One region of the Streptomyces sp. NBC_01317 genome, then DNA from elsewhere that is predicted to be linked to it. Evidence: riboswitches for the same ligand, from Rfam matches in the RefSeq annotation. Region 1 holds a riboswitch; each other region holds the start of a gene.
What was found. A riboswitch is a leader RNA that binds a small molecule or an ion and turns the genes downstream of it on or off. The one in region 1 is predicted to bind cyclic di-AMP.
Positions count from the first base shown of each region.

Region 2: linked by a shared signal. The riboswitch ahead of OG349_RS19520 (M23 family metallopeptidase) and the one ahead of OG349_RS22285 (transglycosylase family protein) in region 1 are both predicted to bind cyclic di-AMP.
Region 3: linked by a shared signal. The riboswitch ahead of OG349_RS04955 (M23 family metallopeptidase) and the one ahead of OG349_RS22285 (transglycosylase family protein) in region 1 are both predicted to bind cyclic di-AMP.

Region 1 is NZ_CP108393.1:5,134,964-5,139,510, reverse strand. Features, by position in the region: gene eno (phosphopyruvate hydratase) at 6-1,292, opposite strand; gene OG349_RS22285 (transglycosylase family protein) at 1,591-2,274, opposite strand; cyclic di-AMP (ydaO/yuaA leader) riboswitch at 2,279-2,474, opposite strand; gene OG349_RS22280 (transglycosylase family protein) at 2,785-3,774, opposite strand; gene OG349_RS22275 (cytochrome P450 family protein) at 3,956-4,547, opposite strand, start outside.
Region 2 is NZ_CP108393.1:4,519,277-4,523,823, reverse strand. Features, by position in the region: gene OG349_RS19530 (PrsW family intramembrane metalloprotease) at 1-531, shown strand, start outside; gene OG349_RS19525 (aldo/keto reductase) at 744-1,688, opposite strand; gene OG349_RS19520 (M23 family metallopeptidase) at 1,804-2,862, opposite strand; cyclic di-AMP (ydaO/yuaA leader) riboswitch at 2,874-3,027, opposite strand; gene OG349_RS19515 (PP2C family protein-serine/threonine phosphatase) at 3,319-4,455, opposite strand.
Region 3 is NZ_CP108393.1:1,161,967-1,166,513, forward strand. Features, by position in the region: gene OG349_RS04945 (IS701 family transposase) at 1-741, opposite strand, end outside; partial or broken gene OG349_RS04950 (SGNH/GDSL hydrolase family protein) at 772-1,188, opposite strand; gene OG349_RS04955 (M23 family metallopeptidase) at 1,347-2,264, opposite strand; cyclic di-AMP (ydaO/yuaA leader) riboswitch at 2,267-2,430, opposite strand; gene OG349_RS04960 (tyrosine-protein phosphatase) at 2,805-3,617, shown strand; gene OG349_RS04965 (DUF6126 family protein) at 3,614-3,736, opposite strand; gene OG349_RS04970 (helix-turn-helix domain-containing protein) at 3,784-4,359, opposite strand; gene OG349_RS04975 (aspartate aminotransferase family protein) at 4,490-4,547, opposite strand, start outside.

The DNA of each region.
Region 1 (4,547 bases):
CGCGGTCAGCCCTTGAAGCGGGGGAACGCGCTGCGGCCGGCGTACACCGCGGCGTCGTCGAGGATCTCCTCGATGCGCAGCAGCTGGTTGTACTTGGCCACGCGCTCCGAGCGGGCGGGCGCGCCGGTCTTGATCTGGCCGCAGTTGGTGGCGACGGCGAGGTCGGCGATGGTGACGTCCTCGGTCTCGCCGGAGCGGTGGGACATCATGCACTTGAAGCCGCTGCGCTGGGCCAGCTCGACGGCGTCCAGCGTCTCGGTGAGCGAGCCGATCTGGTTGACCTTGACGAGCAGGGCGTTGGCGGAGCCCTCCTCGATGCCGCGGGCGAGGCGCTCGGGGTTGGTGACGAAGAGGTCGTCGCCGACGATCTGGACCTTGGAGCCCAGCTTGTCGGTGAGGACCTTCCAGCCGGCCCAGTCGTCCTCGTACAGCGGGTCCTCGATGGAGACCAGCGGGTAGGAGGCGACGAGCTCCTCGTAGTACTCGGTCAGCTCGGCGGCGGAGCGGGACTTGCCCTCGAACTCGTACTTTCCGTCCTTGTAGAACTCGGACGCGGCGACGTCGAGCGCGAGCGCGATGTCGCGGCCCGGCGCGTAACCGGCCTCCTTGATGGCTTCGAGGATGAGGTCGAGCGCGGCGCGGTTGGAGTCCAGGTTCGGCGCGAAGCCGCCCTCGTCGCCGAGGCCGGTCGACAGGCCCTTGTCCTTCAGGACGCGCTTGAGCGTGTGGTAGACCTCGGCGCCCCAGCGCAGGGCCTCGGAGAAGGACTCCGCGCCGATCGGGGCGATCATGAACTCCTGGATGTCCACGTTCGAGTCGGCGTGCGAGCCGCCGTTCAGGATGTTCATCATCGGAACGGGCAGCAGGTGCGCGTTCGGGCCGCCGAGGTAGCGGAAGAGCGGCAGGTCGGAGGCCTCGGAGGCGGCGTGCGCGACGGCGAGGGAGACGCCGAGGATGGCGTTGGCGCCGAGCGACGACTTGTCCGGGGTGGCGTCCAGGTCGAACATCGCCTGGTCGATGAGGCGCTGCTCGGTGGCGTCGTACCCGACCAGCTCCGGGCCGATCTGCTCGATGACGGCGAGGACGGCCTTCTCGACACCCTTGCCCTGGTAACGGTTGGGGTCACCGTCGCGGAGTTCAAGGGCCTCGAACGCACCGGTGGAGGCACCGGAGGGGACAGCAGCACGGCCGGTGCTGCCGTCGTCGAGGCCGACCTCGACCTCGACCGTGGGGTTGCCTCGGGAGTCGAGGATTTCCCGGGCTACGACGACGTCGATGGACGGCACGAGCATCTCCTTCATGGGATGTGACGCTTTGGGTGCGGGGCCGCTCGGCCGCGCGACACGAGCCTAACCGGCCCCGGGCCGTCGGCAGGCCGGTGCCCGCCCGCTGGGACGAAATGAAGACGTCATCCTGATGACACGGGGGCGAACGGGCCCGCGGCCGGAACGTGGAAACCCCGGCCCGCGCGCGTACGGGGGAAGAACGCGCGGGGCCGGGGTGGTCCGGGGTGGGGCCACGAGGGGGGACGGACGGCCCCGGGGGAGAGCGGATCAGCTCACCGGGCGGCTCGGCTCAAGCCCGCCGGGCTCAGCTCAGGTGGAGCTGCTGGCCCGGGAAGATCACGTCCGCGTCGGTGACGATGTCCTTGTTCAGGTCGAACAGCTTCTTCCAGCCACCCTTGACGTGGTGACCGGCGGCGATCTTCGACAGGGTGTCGCCGGACTTGACCTTGTACTCGCCGTCACCCTTCTTGATCGTGGTGGGACGGCTCGCACCGCGCGAGGCCGGCTGCTCGGCGCTGCGCGTGGACGGCGCGGACTGCTGCTGCGGCGCGGACTGCTGCGGCTGCGCGGCGGGCTGCTCGGCCGGCTGCGACGGGGCGGCCGGGGCGGAGTCGTTCGAGGCGCCGGAGAGGCCCACACCACAGCTCGGCCACGCGCCCTTGCCCTGGCCCGCGAGGACCTTCTCGGCGACGGCTATCTGCTGGGACTTGGAGGCCTGGTCGGCGCGGGCGGCGTAGGCGGTGCCGCCGTACGCGGCCCAGGTGGACGGGGTGAACTGGAGGCCGCCGTAGAAGCCGTTGCCGGTGTTGATGGACCAGTTGCCGCCGGACTCGCACGCGGCGACCTGGTCCCACTCGGCGGTGGTCGCGGCGGAGGCGGACGTGGCGCCCAGCAGCGGGACCGCGACGGCGGCACCGGTCACCCCGGCGAGCGTGGCGTAACGGACGGCCTTGGACGGACGGCGGTGCTTGGCCTTGGAACGCAGCATGAAGCTATCTCCTCACCGACGCCTGCGAGGTCAGCTGTCGGGTTCGGGCCAAGTGAGTTGCCCGGCCGCGTGCCAACAGGGGCCTCCCGGCCCTCGCTGTACGCGGCTTCACCCCGAGCCGGTCGCCGGACGTCTCTCGACGGCCGGGGCCGGCACCTAACCTGTGGGTCCCCCGCTCCTGCCTTCGGCGCTTGACGCGACGACTACTCCCCCCGACCGACGGCAGGATTCGGCGTGACGGTCGACGGGGCCCGCGGTGCGAGCGGTTCAGACCGTAGACACAGGTCCACCCGATGTCCAAAGAGCCCGATCAGGGAAAAATCGCCCGAACTCCCCTGTGTTCCGTCCGTGTTTTCGCAGGTGAGGGCCGAAAACGTGCCACCTGGGGGCCAAAGGTCCCCTGTTGAGACAAAGAGACCCTTGTCTCACTTGCGCAGAAGTGGACATAGGGTCTCCAACCGCCCCCGGAAGCGGACCGGGGGCGGACCGGGGGCGGACCGTCAACTGCCCCTACTTCACGCTGAGATCAACGGTCTGGCCAGGCAGGATGACGTCGGGGTCGGAGCCGAGCGCGTCCTTGTTCGCCTCGTAGAGCGCGGACCAGCCGCCCTCGACGCCGTTCTCGTCCGCGATACGCCACAGACAGTCACCGGGGCGGACGACGTATTCGCCGTCGGGGGTGCCGGCGACGTCGGCCGTCACGCCTTCCGCGTCACGTGTCACCCCGTCACCTCGGGAGGCGTGACGCCCGGATTCACGCTCTTCGCCCGAGTTGTCCGGCGTGAGGCCGGTCGCGCCGGGGCTCGCCGGGTCCTCGGGGGCCGCGCCGCCGCGGTGCTTGCCCTTGACGGTGTCCGTGGTGGCTCCGGAGGAGGGGGTGGCCGAGCGGGAAGGCCTCGGGGTGCCCGCGTCCGTGGCGCCGCTCTCCGTACCGTCACCGCCGTCCCGTTCGCCGCCCGCGCTCCTCGCGCTGCCGGAGGGGGTGCTGTCGGGGCTGGTCGGGGTGGTGTCGGAGCCTTCCGCCCGATCCGTGTCCGACTCGCCGCCGGAGTCGGTGGACGCCTCCGGGCTCGCGGACTCCTCGACCGTCCCGGGAGCCGCTCCGGGGTCGACCTGGGGCTCCTCCGTGTTCTTCAGGAGTCCGGCGACGGGCGCGCAGCTGGCCCACGCCGACGGGCCCTGGGCGTCGAGGATCTTCTCGGCGACCGCTATCTGCTGCGAGCGGCTGGCGAGGTCGGGGCGGGTCGCGTAGTCCCCGCCGCCGAAGTCGTCCCAGGTCTCCTGGGCGATCTGGAGTCCGCCGAAATAAGCGTTGCCGAGGTCCGCGCTCCACGCGCCCCCGCTCTCGCAGTCGGCGACGCGGTCCCAGGTGGAGGCGTCCGCCGCGCTGGCGGAGGTGGCGCCGAGCAGGGGAATGGCGATCGCGGAGCCGGTCACCCCCGCCGCGACGATGAGAGCGGGCGCCTGGCGGGGGCGACGGTGTCGGCCGTTCGCGGACATGCGGTTGCCTTCCGTGTGCCGTACGACGCAGGGAGCGTCACACGTGAAATCGACTACAGCGTGTGGCTGCTGAGCTGTCGGTGAAGGTAGCCGGACTCGAACGCTTGTCACAAGTCGATGCAGGGGAGATCACGTGAAAGTCACAATCCTGACGGTCCGTCAGCCATTTCAGGGCTGTAAGTCAGCTGGGCAAAGGCGTGAACTGCACCGGAAGTGTGCGCAATCCACGCATGATGAGCCCTCCCCGCCACCGCAAATCAGCCGGATCTCCCGCAAGTCGCACGTCGGGCAGGCGTGTCAGCAGCGTGCCGAGCGCGGCCTGTCCTTCCAGCCGGGCGAGCGGCGCCCCGACGCAGTAGTGGATGCCGTGTCCGTAACCGAGATGCTGGTTGTCACGCCGTGCGAGATCCAGCCGGTCCGGATCCTCGAACCGCGCGGGGTCCCGGTCGGCCGCCGCGAGGACAACAAGGACGGGATCGCCGGTCGCGACCGCCTGCCCGCCGAGCGTCAGCGGCTCGGTGGCGTACCGCCACGTCGCCAGCTCCACCGGCCCGTCGTACCGCAGCAGTTCCTCGACGCCGGTCGCCAGCAGGCCGCTCTCCCCCGCGTCGAGCGACGCCTGGAGCAGCGCGCGCTGCTCCGGGTGGCGCAGCAGCGCGTACATACCGTTCCCGATGAGGTTGACAGTGGTCTCGAACCCGGCGAAGAGGAGGATGAAGGCCATCGCGGCGGCCTCGTTCTCGGTGAGGTGCTCGCCGTGGTCGCTCGACCGG
Region 2 (4,547 bases), 620 kb from region 1:
CTGGGCCTGGCGGTGGCGATGGGCCTGCACGCGCTGTGGAACGGCTCGACATCGCTCTTCGGCCCCTACGGCTTCTACCTGGTCTACGCCGCGTTCATGGTCCCGGTCCTCGGGCTGGTCACCTGGCTGGCGATCTGGAGCAGGCAGCGCGAACTGCGCACGATCTCCGCCGAGTTGCCCGCGTACTCCGCCGCCGGCTGGCTGGTCCCCGCCGCGCCGCTCGCGCTCTCCTCGATGCGGGCGCGCACGACGGCGCGGGACTTCGCGGGCCGTACGTACGGGGCGCGGGCGGCCAGGGCCGTCGGGGAGTACGAGGCGTTCGCGACGTCGTTGGCCTTCCTGCGGCACCGGGCCGAGCGGGAGGCCGGCGCGCCCGACTTCGCCGAGCGGGAGCGGGAGTTGCTGCACCATCTGTGGCAGCGCAGGGGGATCGCGGGGCCCGCGCTCACGTACGCGGCGCGGGCCACGGGCCGGGTACGGGTGCCGCCGCCGTACATCGACTACGACGGCTACAACCCGTACCGCGACTGACAACTCCCCCTACGCGCTGTGCCGTCCCTTTCGGACCTAGGGCGTGTCCGCAAAGTGGGGTCGTCCGCCCGGAGGGCGGGGCTCGCGGGGTCTGGTGCGTGCGATCGCAAGGCGGAGGACCCACCCCGTACTGGATGTACGGGGTGGGTCCGACAACGCCGCTAGCGCGCGTGCCAGACCCCGCGAGCCAGGCCCCACTTTGCGGACACGCCCTAGGCGGATGCGGCGGTCAGGTCCGCCAACTCCTCCGCCGTCAGCTCCAGTCCGGTCGCCGCCAGCAGTACGGGCAGCTGCTCGACGGTCCGCGCGGACGCCAGGGGCGCCACCACGGTCGGCTGCGCCGCCAGCCACGCCAGCGCGACGGTGCCGACCTCGACGCCACGGGCCCCGGCGACCCGGTCCAGCGCGGCGAGCACGGCCAGGCCCCGCCCGGTCTCCAGGTGCGCGCCCGCCCCCGCCGCGCGCGGGCTGTCGACCGTCGTCCCGGCGCGGTACTTGCCCGTGAGGAAGCCCGCCGCGAGAGACGAGTACGGCACGGTCGACAGCCCGTGCTCGGCCACGAGGTCCTGGAGCGGGCCCTCGTACGTGTCGCGGGAGACCAGGTTGTAGCGCGGCTGGAGGACTTCGTACCGGGCCAGCCCCTCGCTCTCGGAGAAGGCGAGGGAGGCGGCGAGGCGCTCGGTGCTGAGGTTGGAGGCGGCTATCGCCCGGACCTTGCCGTCCTTCACCAGCTGGTCGAGCGCGGTGATGATCTCCTCGACCGGCACCTCGGGATCGTCGAAGTGCGTGTAGTAGAGGTCGATGTAGTCCGTACGCAGCCGGCGCAGCGACTCCTCGGCCGCACCCTTGATCGTGGCCGCCCGCAGGCCCTTGAACTGCGGGTGGGCGCCGACCTTGGTCGCCACGACCACCTCGGAGCGGTTGCCGCGCGCGGCGATCCAGTTGCCGAGGACGGTCTCCGACTCGCCGCCCTGGTGGCCGGGGGCCCAGGAGGAGTACGTGTCGGCGGTGTCCACGAAGTTGCCGCCGACGGCGGCGTATCCGTCCAGGACGGCGAAGGACTCGGCCTCGTCGGACGTCCAGCCGAAGACGTTGCCGCCGAGGGAGAGGGGGAAGACCCGGAGGTCGGAGGAGCCGAGGGTGAGCAGATCTGTCATGAACTGCCCCAACGACGCGGGGGCCGGACGCTATTCCGGCCCGAGTCGACGACGCCGGGGCCGGGGGCTGCTCCGCCACCCCCGGCGCGCGATCGATCCGCTACGGGTCGAGGCCCTACGGGTTGAGGCCCTTGCTCTGGAGCCAGCCCATCGGGTCGATGTCCGTGCCGCCTGGGGCGTGGACCTCCAGGTGCAGGTGCGGGCCCGTCACGTTGCCGGTCGCGCCCACGCGGCCGATGACCTCGCCCGTGGAGACCTTCTGGCCGGCGGTGACGGTCATCGAGGACTGGTGGCAGAACCACAGTTCCGTACCGTCGTCGAGCTCCAGCACCGTGCGGTAGCCGTACGAGCCGGACCAGCCGGCCGACTGGACCGTGCCGCTGTGGACCGCCTTGATCGGCGTGCCGGTCGGGGCCGCGAAGTCCAGCCCGGTGTGGTAGCCGGAGGACCACATGGAGCCGGCCTGGCCGAAGGTGGAGGTGATCGTGTACGAGACGACGGGGAGGGTGTAGCTCTCGGCCAGCTTGGCCAGGCGCTCCTTCTCGGCCTTGGCGGCCGCCTTGGCCTTGGCCTCGGCCTCCGCCTTGTCCTTCGCGGCCTGGATCTTCTTCTCGGCCTCGGTCTGGCGCTTCTCGGCGTCCGCCGCGGCCTTCTCGGCCGCCGCCGCCTGCTCGGCCGCCTTGGTCGTGGCGTCGGCCTCGGCCTGCTGCGCCTCGGCCTGCTGGAGGATCCGGGCGCGCAGCGCCTCGCCGGCGTCGGTGGCGCCCGACTGGAAGTCCGCGGTGGTCATGCCCGCCGTGGTCAGCGGGTCGGTGGCGAGCGCGCTCGGCTTGGCCTCTTCCGTACCCAGGGAACCCACGCCCGGCAGCGACTTGGCGGCCGGAAGGTTGTCCGTGATGGCATCGGGCAGGGATATGGAGACGGCGGGCTTGTCCTGCGCGGTGGCGATGCCGCCCGCACCGACGGCGGCGAGGACGCCGACGCCGAGGACCGTGGAACTGCGGGCCAGTCCGCGCTGCTTGGCGACGCGGTGCCTGCCTCGTACGGGGGGAAGCAGGGAGTCCTCGGTGGGATTCCACTCCCCCCAGGTCCGGTCCGCTTCGGTGCCGAACCTCGGCGGTTCGAAGGTTTCCGTTTCGAAGGGGGCTTCGAGGGCAGGCTTGTTGGACGCCACTGGGGCGCGCTCCTTTCCTTCCTTCTCGCCTACCGGGTTAGCTGACGGGTTCGGAGCAGGAAGGTCTCCTACGGGTGCTCTCGCGGCACAAGGCAGCAAGAAGCTCCCGATTCACCCCAATTGGTGGTTCCCCGGTTCCCTTGCGGGATTCGGCGCGTGCGGCACGGCGCCGTCCTGACGACGGCTGGGACGACCGCGCTGCGTTATCGAACGTTAATAGAGACATGGGCTTTATTCCAAGCTGTTCCGGATGATCGTTAACGAATTCGCAACGGACGTACCGGGACACATCGAGGCGCAAGCGGGCGAGTTGATCGTCTCCGGTGGCCACTGCGGTGGTCAAAGGTTTCTGACGGGTGATCAGGCGTTGTGCGGAGCGGTACGCGGCGCTCACGCAGCGTGCTGAACGGGCGGGGGGGGCGGGTGTCGGGCGTCGGGCGTCGGGCGTCGGGCGACCTAGGGCACGACCGGCATCGTCCTGCGCCGTTCCGGCTGCCCCTGGACGGGCCGGCTGACCGCCAGCAGCGCCATGTCGTCCGTGTTACCGCCCCCCGTGTGCACGCGTACGTCCCCGATGAGCGCGTCCAGCATCTCGTCCGGCCCCGGGAAGATCCGCCCGGACAGCCGCTCGCGCGCGTCGTAGAAGACACCCTTCGCGTTGCGCGCCTCGGACAGGCCGTCCGTGTAGAAGAGCAGGGTCGCCCCCGGCGGGAACGGCTCCTCGTCCGCGCGGTCCGGCCACGCGCCCAGCTCGCTCATCCCGAGCGGCAGCGCGTGGTCGCCGGGCGCCAGCATCACCACCACGCCGTCCGCGTGGGTCAGCAGCGGCTCGGGGTGGCCGCGGTTGACCAGCCGTACCACCGCCTCGTCGTTCGGGATCTCGGCCAGCACGGCCGTGGTGAAGCCCTCGAAGACGTCGATCCCGTCCCGCCGCGTCCCCTCGCGCGTGAGGGCACGTTCCAGCCGCTGCGCGACCCCCTCCAGCGAAGCCTCCTGCTCGGCGGCCTCCCGGAACGCCCCGATGACCACCGCCACCGCCTCGACCGCCTCCAGGCCCTTCCCCCGTACGTCCCCGACCACCAGACGCACCCCGTACGGCGTGTCCTGCACGGCGAACAGGTCCCCGCCGATGAACGCCCCCTCCTGCGCCGCCTCGTACCGCGCGGCGATGTGCAGCCCGCCGATCCGGTCGGCGGGTCTGGGCAGCACGGCGCGCTGCGCCGTCTCGGCGATGATCCGGGCGGACGCGAGGCGCTCGCCGCTCAGGCGCACCACCCGGTTGATGCCGAGCGCGAGGACGGACACGGTGAGGACCGTCAGCAGCTCGGTGATGGCGTCGGCGCTCCCGACGTTGCCGTCGAGGAGGCGCAGGACCAGTTCGGTGCAGAGGGCGGCGACGCCGGTGAACAGGGTGCCCAGGGGGGTGAAGAACGGGGCCGCGACCAGGGGGGCGGAGCAGAAGAAGGGCGAGGCGGTGAAGCGGGTGGGGGTGGCGGAGTCGAAGATCACTCCGACGACGATCACCAGCGCGGGCAGGTAGCGGACGACCCTGCGTCCGATACGGCCGGGCTCGGCGCTCACGCCCCGGTCGATGAAGCCGCCGTCCGGGATGCGGCCGCCGGTGGCCGCGACCGGGGTGCTGCCGGTACCGCCGGAGGGGTCGAAGCCGCCTTCGAAGCGGGTAC
Region 3 (4,547 bases), 4.0 Mb from region 1:
CCACCGGTGGCCGGCCCCGTCGGTGACCTGGTAGGTCGCGGCGATACCGACTGTGTAGCCCAGGCCCAACGCCCTTATTCCCCGGCGCAGTTCACGACCGCAGTACACCTCGTCGCCTGCGAACCATCGGGCATCGAGACCGGACGCGAGCACGCCGGTCACCATGGACAGCGCCTGCTGTGGTTTCGTCGCGAACACGACCTCCTCCGGGACCCCGGCCACCTCGCGGCGCTCCTCGTCCGCGGCCCAGTCCGCCGGGAGGTACAGGGCCCGGTCCACGATCACCTTCATGGTTGCGGTGACCGCCGCCAGATGCACCGCCACCTGGCACAGGCCGACGCCGCCGAGCGCACCGGAGTACTGCGGGCCGGCCCCCACGCAGTCTGTGGAGGACTTCGCATCCCCTGTCTCGTCGGCCACCAACACCACTTCCTGGCCCGCGAGTTCACCGGCCACCAGGCGGGCGATCTCCTCCCGTGCCCGTTCGTGGTCGAACCGGGCCCGGGAGAGCAGGTGCTGCAGCCGGTGCGGACCCGGGTGCCCCAGCGCCTGCCCGAGCGTCCAGCAGTTGCGCGTGTCCACCTCCATCAGCAGCCCCGCGACCAGCTCCGCCATAGTCGCTCGCGTCTCGCGCCGCGCGAAACAGCCCGCGACCGCAGCCATCGCCCTCCCGAACGTCTCGGCCCACGCCTGCTCGGCTATCGTGGCCTCCGCGGCCACCGTCTCTTGATACGTCGTCACAAACGTTCATGATCGCGGTGGCCGCACCCATGCCCGCACCCAGCCCCTCAGCGCGCTGACCAGCCCAGACGCCGGAACTACGGCTGCCGTGTCGGAGCCGGGCCGGATGATGTCGTTGCCGCCCGCGCAGAAGGTCACCAGGTCCGGGGCGAGTTCACGGGCCCGCGGAATCTGTTCCTCGACGATGTGGTCGAGCAGCCGGCCCCGTATCGCGAGATTCGCGTACCGGAAATCGCCGTGAACGGTGTCGGCGGCCTTTCCCTGCTCGTTCTTTTCCCCCTCGCCGGGCACCGGGAGTTGGTCCGCGAGCAGAACGGCGAGCCGGTCCGCCCAGCCCACATACGTCCCGTCAGGCCCCGGATCCCCCACGCCCTCCGTGAAACTGTCACCGAGCGCTGCGTACGACCCGAATGTGCCACGTCTTCTCGTTCTCGAATCGTCAGCCACAGCAGCACATCATTCACCCGGGGATGTGACCTACGCGACCGTAAGGAGAGATTGACGCAGGGTGAGATATGCCATCGGTCAAGTTTGGCCCAAACGGGAATAGCCCCGCCCGGCGAAAAGGAATCACCGGAGCGGGGCCGAAGAGAGCCCGGAAGGGATCAGATGACGACGCCCTGCTGGCGCAGGAAGGCCAGCGGGTCGACGTCCGAGCCGTAGTCGGGACCGGTACGGATCTCGAAGTGCAGGTGCGGGCCTGTCACGTTGCCGGTGGCGCCGGAGAGGCCCAGCTGCTGGCCCTCGCTGACGGTCTGTCCGGCGGAGACGGCGATCGAGGACAGGTGCGCGTACTGCGAGTACATCCCGTCCGCGTGCCGGATGACGACCTGGTTGCCGTACGAGCCGCCGTCACCGGCGCTCACGACGGTGCCCGCGCCGACGGCCTTCACCACGGTGCCCGAGGGCGCCAGGAAGTCCACGCCGGTGTGGTAGCCGCTCGACCAGTTGCTGCCCGAGGCGTGGTACGGCGTGCCGATGGCGATGCCGGAGACCGGCAGCGTGAAGGCGGACGCCTTCACGGCCGGGGCCGCCTTCTTCACGGGCGCGGCCTTCTTCACCGGCGCGGCCTTCTTGGGCGCGGTGCGCTCGGCGGAGCGGGATGCCGTGGTGGGGGCCTTGGCGCGGTCGGCCGCGGGGGCCTTGGCGCCGAGGGTCAGCGTCTGGCCGGGGTGGATCAGCGACGGGTCGGAGCCGATGACGCGCTTGTTGTCCGCGTAAAGCTTCTTCCAGCCGCCCGCGACCTTCTTCTTCTTGGCGATCTTCGACAGGGAGTCGCCGGAGACCACGCGGTAGGTCGCGGCGGTCCTGGCGGCGGCGGCCCGCGTCACGGACGCGGGAGCGGCGTGGACGGCGGACGTGGCGGACGCGGTGACGGATCCGGCGGCGGCGGCCGGTGCGGCGTGCGCCCCGGTGGCGCCGATGAGCGGAAGCACGACTGCGGCTCCGCCCGTTCCGGCCAGGACAAATCCGCGGGTGATCGGGTTGCTCTTGGGACGGCGGTGCTTACCCTTGGCGGGCATGGCGAATTCCTCTCCGGCGCCTACGAGGTGAGCTGTCGGGTTCGGGCTGGAGATGCCCGGTCGCGGTTGCCGCGCGACTTCACCCCGAGCCGTCCGCGGAAACGGAACGGCGTACTACCTGGGTCCCCCGCTCCTGCCACGCGTGGATGGTGGGTGGGTACGAATTCCGGGCGGCGGCAGGATTAGGCGTTCCGCTCGGATTGAGGGTGAACGTAAGCCGACGCGGACGGCCGGTACAAGCCACCGGTACCTCGCATTCGTGCACGCTCCGATATCTTCCGGCCTTTCCGGTCACCCTGCGTGGATATGCGATCTTCGCTTTCCTTCTGACAACGCAATTCCGTTTTCCGTCACCGCCACGCACCGTCACGGATATGATCCTGCTCACGAGCCGAGGACCATCTCCCCCTCGATCGGGGCAGGTTAGGCGCAATGCCTCAATACGGACAGATCTCACCAATTGCCCAAGGGCCCATGTCGTAGGGTCGCAGTCGACATCGTCGGCGAGCCGCGCCGACGGCAGACACGGAGGAGCAGCCCGTGACCCAGAATCTGCCGCACGTGCCACCGGTCGAGCCGGAGCTGACCGGGGTACGCAACTTCCGCGACGTGGGCGGGCTGCCGACCACGGACGGCAGGAAGGTCCGGTACGGGCGGCTCTACCGCAGCGGGCACCTCGCGGGGGCCACCCCGGCGGACGCCGCCCACCTCGCGTCGCTGGGCCTGCACACGGTCTTCGACTTCCGCAACGCGGCCGACGTACGCCTGGACGGGGAGGACATCGAGCTGCCCGGCGTACGGAACGTGAACATCCCGCTCACGGACCCGGCGGACGGCGCCGAGTTCTGGCGGATGGTCCGCGACGGCGACCTCGGCCAGCTGCGCTCGCTTCTCGCGGACGGGAAGGCGGTGGCCCGCATGATCGATTCGTACCGCACGATCATCAGGGACCGTACCGCCGAGCACAGCAGGGTCCTGCACGCGCTCGCCGACAACAACGTCCCCGCGCTGATGCACTGCGCGGCCGGCAAGGACCGCGCCGGCCTGTCCGTCGCGGTGTCGCTGCTCGCGGTCGGTGTGGAGCGGGACGCGATCGAGGAGGACTACCTCAAGTCGAACGAGCCGAGCCGCCGCTACAAGGTCCGCCGCAGCGACACCTCGCCCGCCGGGATGTCCGCGGAGGTGATGGAGCTGCTCGGTCCGCTCTTCGACGCGCGCGCCGCGTACCTCGAAGCGGCCTTCGACACGATCACGACCACCTGGGGCTCCACCGACCGCTACCTCTCCGAGGGCCTCGGGCTCTCCCCGGAGACCCGCGAAAGGCTGCGCGAGGGCCTGCTGGACGCGCCCTAGGAGCCGACGCTGAACAGCAGGTAGAGGAAGCCTGCGAAGAGGTGTCCCGCGATCAGGTAGGCGAAGAGGCGGATGACCAGCCCCCGGGGCAGGGTGCGGTTCTTCTTGTTCTCCGGCATGGCGTCGAACCTTTCTCGAAGGCTGTCGGTGGAGATCGGCGAGGCTGTCAGTGGAGATCGGCGGCGGGGCTCTGGAGCAGGGTGTGGACGAACAGCAGCTCGGTCCCGCCGGCGTCCGCGGCGGCGAGCCGGTGCGGGGTGAGCGAGTCGAAGTGCGCGCTGTCCCCGGGCCCGAGGAGGTGCACCGCGTCCCCGAGGCCCAGCCGCAGCCGCCCGCCGAGGACGTAGAGCCACTCCTCCCCGGGGTGCACGCGTACGAGATCGCCCTGCGCCCCGTACGGCACCACGACCCGCAGCGGCTGCATGGCCCGGCCGGAGCCGCCCGCGCGGTGGTACGTCCAGCCGTCGGCCTCGACCGGCTCCTGGCGCCCCGCGCGGATGACGGGATCACGTTCGGCGGGCGCCTCGCCGAGCAGGTCGGCGACCGTCGTGCCGTAGATGCGGGCCAGGGCCAGCAGCATCGGCAGCGAGGGCTGGCGCCGGCCGGTCTCCAGCCGGGAGAGGTGGGCGGGTGACAGACCCGCCCGCGCGGCGACGGTCTCCAGCGTGAGCCGGCGGTCGCGGCGCAGCTCGCGCAGGCGCGGCGCGACATCGGGGAGCGTTTCCGGCAGGGTGTCCGGCATGATGTCCGGCAGCGCGCCGGACCGGCCCGGAACCGCGTCCTCAGGCGTGTTCATGCCTCTATTGCGCCAGGGACGTGCCTCGGAGGCAACTTTTTTGCCTCCGAGGCAAAAGCACAGCCACCGCCGATGACTACCGGTTCGCGACGGCCTGCTTCACGAGCGTCCTGCCGAAGTCCCACATGAGCCCG